Regions from separate parts of the Kocuria sp. ZOR0020 genome, predicted to be linked through region 1. Evidence: predicted binding sites of a transcription regulator. Region 1 holds the regulator's gene; each other region holds the start of a gene.

Region 1 (2,272 bases):
GTCGCGACTGTTGAGCTTGCCTGAGCCCAAACCGTCCACCACACGGGTCTGGCCGGATTGGGTTCCGGGGGCCACGCTGACTTCCTGAGGGCCGTCAAAAGTGTCCACCTTCAAGGTGGTGCCCAAGCTGGCAGCCACCATGGGCACCCGGACCACCATGTGGAGGTCATCGCCATCGCGCCGGAACGTGGGATCGTTCTGAACCCGGGTCTCCACGTAAAGGTCGCCGTTGGGGCCACCGGCGGTACCGGCCTCGCCCTGACCGGAGAGCCGGATACGGGTTCCGGTGCGAACACCGGCAGGGATCTTGACGTTGAGTTGACGCTTGTCCCGGACGCGACCCTGCCCGTAGCACTCCTGGCACGGGCTCTTGATCACGCTGCCGAATCCGTCACAGTTGTGGCAGGGTGCCACGGTCATCACGGTGCCCAGCGGGGAGCGGATGGGCTGACGGACCTGGCCGGCACCACCGCAGGCATTGCACTGTTCCGGATGGGTGCCCGGCTGGCAGCAGGTCCCCTCACACGTGGGGCAGGTGACCGCCGTGTCAACGGTGATGCGTTTGTCCGTGCCGAACACGGCCTCCTGCAGGGAGATCCGCTCCGTGATCAGGGCATCCTGGCCCTGCCTGGTCCGGGACTTGGGGCCCTGCTGGCCGCCGGCACCCTGGAAGAATGCGTCGAAGATGTCACCAAAGCCACCGAATCCTCCGGCGCCGCCGAAGCCACCACCAAATCCTCCGCCGAAACCGGCTTGACCGTTCTCATCCCCGGTGGCGTCGTAGATCCGGCGCTTCTCAGGATCGGAGAGAACGTCATTGGCATGGGCCACACGCTTGAACTCTTCGGCAGCCTCCGGTGACGGGTTGACGTCGGGGTGAAGGGTGCGTGCCTTCTTGCGGTAGGCGCGCTTGATTTCCTCAGCGCTGGCATCCCGGGCCACACCCAGTGTCTGGTAGTGATCGCTCAACGATTAGTCCGTTCCGTGTTCTTGATCAATTCATGCATCCAGCACCCGGGACAGGTAACGCGCCACTGCGCGCACTGCCGCCATGGTGTGCGGATAATCCATCCGTGTGGGGCCCAGGACACCCACCTTGGCTGATTCCTGTGGGCCGTACCCGGTGGCCACCACTGAGGTCTCCACCAGAGGGTCGGAGGCGTCATCCGCGCCGATCCGCACAGCGATTCCACGGTCGTCCTGCTGCATTTCCGAGAGCAGTCTCAGCAGGGCAACCTGTTCCTCCAGGGCTTCCAACACCGGCCCGATTGTACGAGCAAAGTCACCGGTGGAGTGGGCAAGGTTGGCTGTTCCGGCCATCACCATGCGCTGTCCAGAGCTGGAAGCGGCAAGTGCCTGCAGCGCTTCAGCCACGGCCATCAACAGCGGCCGCTGCTCCACGGGTGCCTGCAACGCGCTGGTGCCCAACAACGACGCCGCCTCCACCACCGCCCGAGCAGTCACGGCCCCCAGAACGCGGGCCCTGGCATCCAGCACCACGTGCTCGTCCACGGGTGCCGACAGGGTGATCGTCCGTTGGGACACGCGACCATCCGCAGGGATCAGCACCACCAGAACGTGATGTTCATCCATACGCACCAATTCCACGTGACGGATGGTGACCACGGCCGCGACCGGGTACTGCACCACAGCCACCTGATGCGTCAGTTGGGCCAGCAGTCGAACGGAACGCTCCATGACGTCGTCGATGTCCTCAGCGCCCTCCAGCAACGTGCGGATGGCCCGGCGCTGCGGTGAATTCAGGGGCTTCAGGGAGGTGATCTGGTCCACGAAGGTGCGGTAGCCCTTCTCCGTGGGAATGCGTCCAGCACTGGTGTGCGGGGCCATGATCAGCCCCTCCTCCTCCAACACACCCATGTCATTGCGCACGGTGGCAGAGGAAACGCCCAAGTGGTGGCGTTCCACCAGTGCCTGAGAACCGACCGGTTCACGGGAGTGGACGTAGTCCTCCACAATCGCTTGCAGCACTTGCTGGCGGCGTGGATGGTCCACGGTCTCCTCCTCCCCGGTTGGCAACGGCCGTCTCCTGACCGATTCACGATGTGGCGGTGCCTGAGCTCAGCTGCGAACAATTGGTGTTGCCATTGGCACTGTCACCGGCACAGTGCCAACGATTCTAACGGCCCGGCCAGATCTCAGCACCGGCGCCCCGTGCTTGATACGCTCGCGGCTGATTCGCGTGCCCGCGGCCCGCCGCCAGCAGATGGCACGCCTTCTTCCACCACACGAACCCAGGAGCACCATGTCTGAT
Region 2 (2,272 bases), on a different contig from region 1:
ATCGGCCAGGGCGTTGAAGAACTCGGTGTAGGTCTGGATGCCCTCGTTGGTGTAGGTGTCGCTGGGCATGTAGACCACGTTGCCCTCCTGGACGGCGGAGACGTTGCTCAAGGCCTCGGAGCCCTGGATCACCTGTTCGGCAGGCGTGTAGTCCTCATCCGCGCTGACTGCGGCGTCCCGGTCCATCACCAGGATCCAGTCCGGGTTGGCATCGGCAATGGCTTCCACGGAGATGTCATCACCCTGGTGGTCGTCACTGGCGCCTTCGATCTCCAGAGCGGGGGTCAACCCCAGAATCTCGAAGACCGGGCCCAGGGTCCGGCCCACACCGGGTGCGATGTAGCCGATTTCGCCACCTGAGACGTTGACGGCCATGACCGTCTCACCCTCCTGGTAGGCGTTCTTGACGCGTTCAATGGCGTCATCCAGATCCTGGTTGATCTGGTCGGCCTCATCTTCCTTGTCAAAGATTTCGCCCAAGGTGGAGGTCTGACGCTTCAGTTCCTCATCAAAGGGCTCGCCGTCACGGGGATCCAGCTCCACCAGGGTGGCGTCCGGGGTCAGCTGCTGGAAGTCGTCGTAATAGTCGGCAAAGCGCTGGCCGTTGATGATCAAGTCAGGGTCGGCCGCCACCACGGCTTCCAGATCGGGTTCGCGGTGGTTGCCCAGATCAATGACGTCTGCGTTCTCCGTGTAGGAAACGGTGTCCGGCATGATCGGCTTGGGGGCGGCAGCCAGCTCAACATCCCATGTGTCCAGCGTTTCGAAAACGCGGTTGTCCGTGGCCACCACGGTTGCGGGCGGAACCTCCACGGACTGGGTGCCGTGGTTGTCCTCAACTTCAACGGTGGTGGTCTCACCGTTGGATTCCTGGTTGCCGTCTGAGGTGGCGCCGCAAGCGGACAGGGCCAGAGCCAGAGCACCGGAGAGAGCCACCCAGCGGGTGCGTGGGGAGAGCATGGAGATCCCTTCTGCGTGAACCGGTTGAGACGTACGTGAAGGCCATGTGAAAGGTGGCGTTCACGGACACAACCGGTGGATGTGGTGCGCGCGATGACATAGGGAAGGCTAGCCTAAGTTGATGAGTCAGATCGCATGTGAGACAAATTAAGACATACACATGTTCGCTAATTCTGGTGTCTTGGTCATGTGGATGAATCCTCCCGCTTCAGGATTCCGCTCACAGCTACCCCCTGGCACTCGCCTTGACCGACTGCTAGGGGCCTCTTACAGTGAGCGTTGGCACTCTCCCTGGGAGGGTGCTAATGGGATTCGGGCCGATCGGCACCGCGACGACGATTGGCACCCCCGCAGGTCAACATCCACGTCAAGATCCCCGCGGCATCGCCGTCGAACCTGGTTCGGTGGCTGCCTTGCCCGGGGAGCAGCAGCTTGTGTGGATGGGACATGACAAGCACAAAAACTCAACTGGGACTCACACTCGAGTCCAAGAAAAGGAGACATCGTGTCGATCTCCATCAAGCCGCTCGAAGACCGCATTGTTGTCCAGGTCGTTGAGGCCGAGCAGACCACCGCTTCCGGTCTGGTCATCCCGGACACCGCCAAGGAGAAGCCCCAGGAGGGCAAGGTCCTGGCTGTTGGCCCCGGCCGTTTCGACGAGTCCGGCAACCGCCTTCCCATGGACGTCAAGGAAGGCGACGTCGTGATCTTCTCCAAGTACGGCGGAACCGAGGTCAAGTACGGCGGTCAGGAGTACCTGGTGCTGCCGGCTCGCGACGTCCTCGCCGTCGTCGAGAAGTGATCTGAATGCCCAAGCAGCTCATTTTCAACGAAGACGCACGCAATCATCTGAAGGCAGGCGTCGACAAGCTGGCTGACACCGTCAAGGTGACCTTGGGCCCGCGCGGCCGCAACGTGGTGCTCGACAAGCAGTGGGGCGCCCCGGTCATCACCAACGACGGCGTGACCATCGCGCGTGAGGTCGAACTCGATGACCCTTACGAGAACCTGGGTGCACAGCTGGCCAAGGAAGTCGCCACCAAGACCAACGACGTCGCAGGTGATGGCACCACCACCGCCACGGTGTTGGCCCAGGCCCTGGTGAACGAGGGTCTGCGCAACGTGGCCGCCGGTGCGGCTCCCGCTCAGATCAAGAAGGGCATCGAGGCTGCCGTTGAGGCCGTCTCCCAGCGTCTGCTGGATGACGCCCGCCCCGTCGAGGGGGAGCAGACCGCCAAGGTTGCTGCCATCTCCTCCCAGTCGGAGGAGATCGGTGAGTTGATCGCCCGTGCCTTCTCCGTGGTGGGCAAGG
Region 3 (2,272 bases), on a different contig from region 1:
GAGCCACGCCACCACCGGCGACGATGCCCTCTTCCACAGCGGCCTTGGCGTTGCGCACGGCATCCTCGATGCGGTGCTTGCGCTCCTTGAGCTCAACCTCCGTTGCGGCACCGGCCTTGAGTACTGCCACGCCGCCGGCCAGCTTGGCCAGGCGCTCCTGCAGCTTCTCACGGTCGTAATCGGAATCGGAGTTCTCGATCTCGGCACGGATCTGGGCCACACGGCCTTCGATCTCTTCCTGGGTGCCGGCGCCGTCGACGATGGTGGTCTCGTCCTTGGTGACAACCACCTTGCGGGCGGTGCCCAGCTCGTCCAGGGTTGCGGTCTCCAGGGAGAGGCCGACCTCCTCGGTGATGACCTGGCCGCCGGTCAGGATGGCGATGTCAGCCAGCTGAGCCTTGCGGCGGTCGCCGAAGCCGGGGGCCTTGACGGCCACGGACTTCACGGCACCGCGGATCTTGTTCAGCACCAGCATGGCCAGTGCTTCACCCTCGACGTCCTCGGCGATGATCAGCAGCGGCTTGCCGCCCTGCATGACCTTCTCCAGCACGGGGACCAGATCCTTCACGGCGGAGATCTTGGAGTTGACGATCAGGATGTAGGGATCCTCCAGGACAGCTTCCTGGCGGTCGGTGTCAGTGACGAAGTAACCGGAGAGGTAGCCCTTGTCAAAGCGCATGCCCTCGGTCAGTTCCAGGTCCAGCCCAAAGGTGTTGGACTCCTCGACCGTGATGACGCCTTCCTTGCCGACCTTCTCCATGGCCTCGGCAATGAGCTTGCCGATCTCGGGATCGGCGGCAGAGATGGACGCGGTGGCGGCGATCTCTTCCTCGGTCTCGATCTCCTTGGCGGAGGAGAGCAGTTCCTCGGTGACGGCAGCCACGGCCTTCTCGATGCCGCGCTTCAGGGATAGCGGGTCCGCACCGGCGGCCACGTTGCGCAGGCCCTCACGGACCAGCGCCTGGGCCAGGACGGTTGCGGTGGTGGTGCCATCGCCTGCGACGTCATCGGTCTTCTTGGCGACCTCCTTGACCAGCTCGGCGCCGATCTTCTCGTAGGGGTCCTCCAGCTCGATTTCCTTGGCGATGGAGACACCGTCGTTGGTGATGGTGGGGGCGCCCCAGGACTTCTCCAGCACCACGTTGCGGCCGCGCGGGCCCAGAGTGACCTTGACGGCGTCGGCCAGGGTGTTCAGGCCGCGCTCGAGACCGCGACGGGCCTCTTCATCGAATGCGATCAACTTTGCCATGTGTTTCGTCCCTCCTGGACGGTCAACAGACTGTGCGCCGGATCCGGTGCCCGCGACGGACGGAGCAGCCCCGCGGGATGGCCCGCACAGCACTGCTCCTCACCGGATTCAGCTGAAGTTCACTCACTGTGCTGAATTGCGCCAGCGGCCGCAGCATGGCCGCTTAGCAGTCAACTCAACTGAGTGCTAGAGCCATTATTGGCACTCGGAGCAGGTGAGTGCAAACCCCTTGAGCCGGTTCGGCTCAGGTGTTCGCGGTGGGCTCACGCAGCCCTGCCCCTACGACGGCGACGACGACGCGCCGGCCTCCCGCATGGCTTCCCACTCGGTGCGCAGAATCCCGTAGATCATGCGGTCGTGGAGTTCACCGCGGACTTTCCGGGCCTGGCGGATCCGAGCTTCTTCCGTGAAACCGAGCTTTTGGGCGACCTTGCACATGCCCACGTTCCCGCTCCACGTTTCCAGGTCCAGCCGGTGGGAGTCCGAGGACGTGAACAGGTGATCCACCCAGAGCTTCATGGCCTCGGTACCGTATCCACCGGACCAGTACTCGGGCGGGTAGATGGAGACTCCCAGAGAACGCAGGGGCATCACATGGCTGCCCTGGCCGTCGTCTTGGGACGGTTTTTCCCAGTGGTACCAGGAGACCTGGCCGATGAAGGAGTCGTCTGCGGCGTCTGCAATCACAGCCGTGGTGCGCAGATCCGGCCAGGTTCCGGCCTCCACCTGCTCACGCAGCGTGGACAGCCACCTCTGGGCGCCCTCAGCGGTGAAGTTGGGGTAGAAGGGTCCATCGAACTTCTGCCAGTCATGTTCCCCTCCCCCCTCCGGAGGCATGATCCAGGATTCGTAGACCGGGAGATCTTCTGCCCGCCAGTCGCGCAAGCGCACGCGCTGACCGGTCACAGGCCAGTGATCGGGAATGCCCTGAGGCCCTGGTTGCTGGTGGGTGGCCACGCTCAGACCCCCGTTCCGAACGGATCCGCAGCCGGCTCCACATAGTCCTGAACCGGAGCTTGTTCC

Evidence for each region. Region 1 encodes HrcA, which represses chaperone genes, less so after heat shock. Its sites were predicted from a motif close to TTNGCACTCGNNNNNNNCGAGTGCNAA; they were not measured.
Region 2: a site for HrcA is predicted at 1,194-1,220, ahead of groES (co-chaperone GroES). Genes of this name have one in related genera too.
Region 3: a site for HrcA is predicted at 1,413-1,439, ahead of groL (chaperonin GroEL). Genes of this name have one in related genera too.

Annotation. Positions count from the first base shown of each region.
Region 1 covers NZ_JROX01000109.1:46,310-48,581, forward strand. The annotation lists gene dnaJ (molecular chaperone DnaJ) at 1-969, opposite strand, end outside; gene hrcA (heat-inducible transcriptional repressor HrcA) at 1,000-2,013, opposite strand; partial or broken gene L979_RS07290 (DUF3097 family protein) at 2,264-2,272, shown strand, end outside.
Region 2 covers NZ_JROX01000055.1:4,454-6,725, reverse strand. The annotation lists gene L979_RS04005 (siderophore ABC transporter substrate-binding protein) at 1-960, opposite strand, end outside; gene groES (co-chaperone GroES) at 1,466-1,762, shown strand; gene groL (chaperonin GroEL) at 1,768-2,272, shown strand, end outside.
Region 3 covers NZ_JROX01000237.1:879-3,150, reverse strand. The annotation lists gene groL (chaperonin GroEL) at 1-1,249, opposite strand, end outside; gene L979_RS12345 (GNAT family N-acetyltransferase) at 1,529-2,206, opposite strand; gene L979_RS12340 (LytR C-terminal domain-containing protein) at 2,209-2,272, opposite strand, start outside.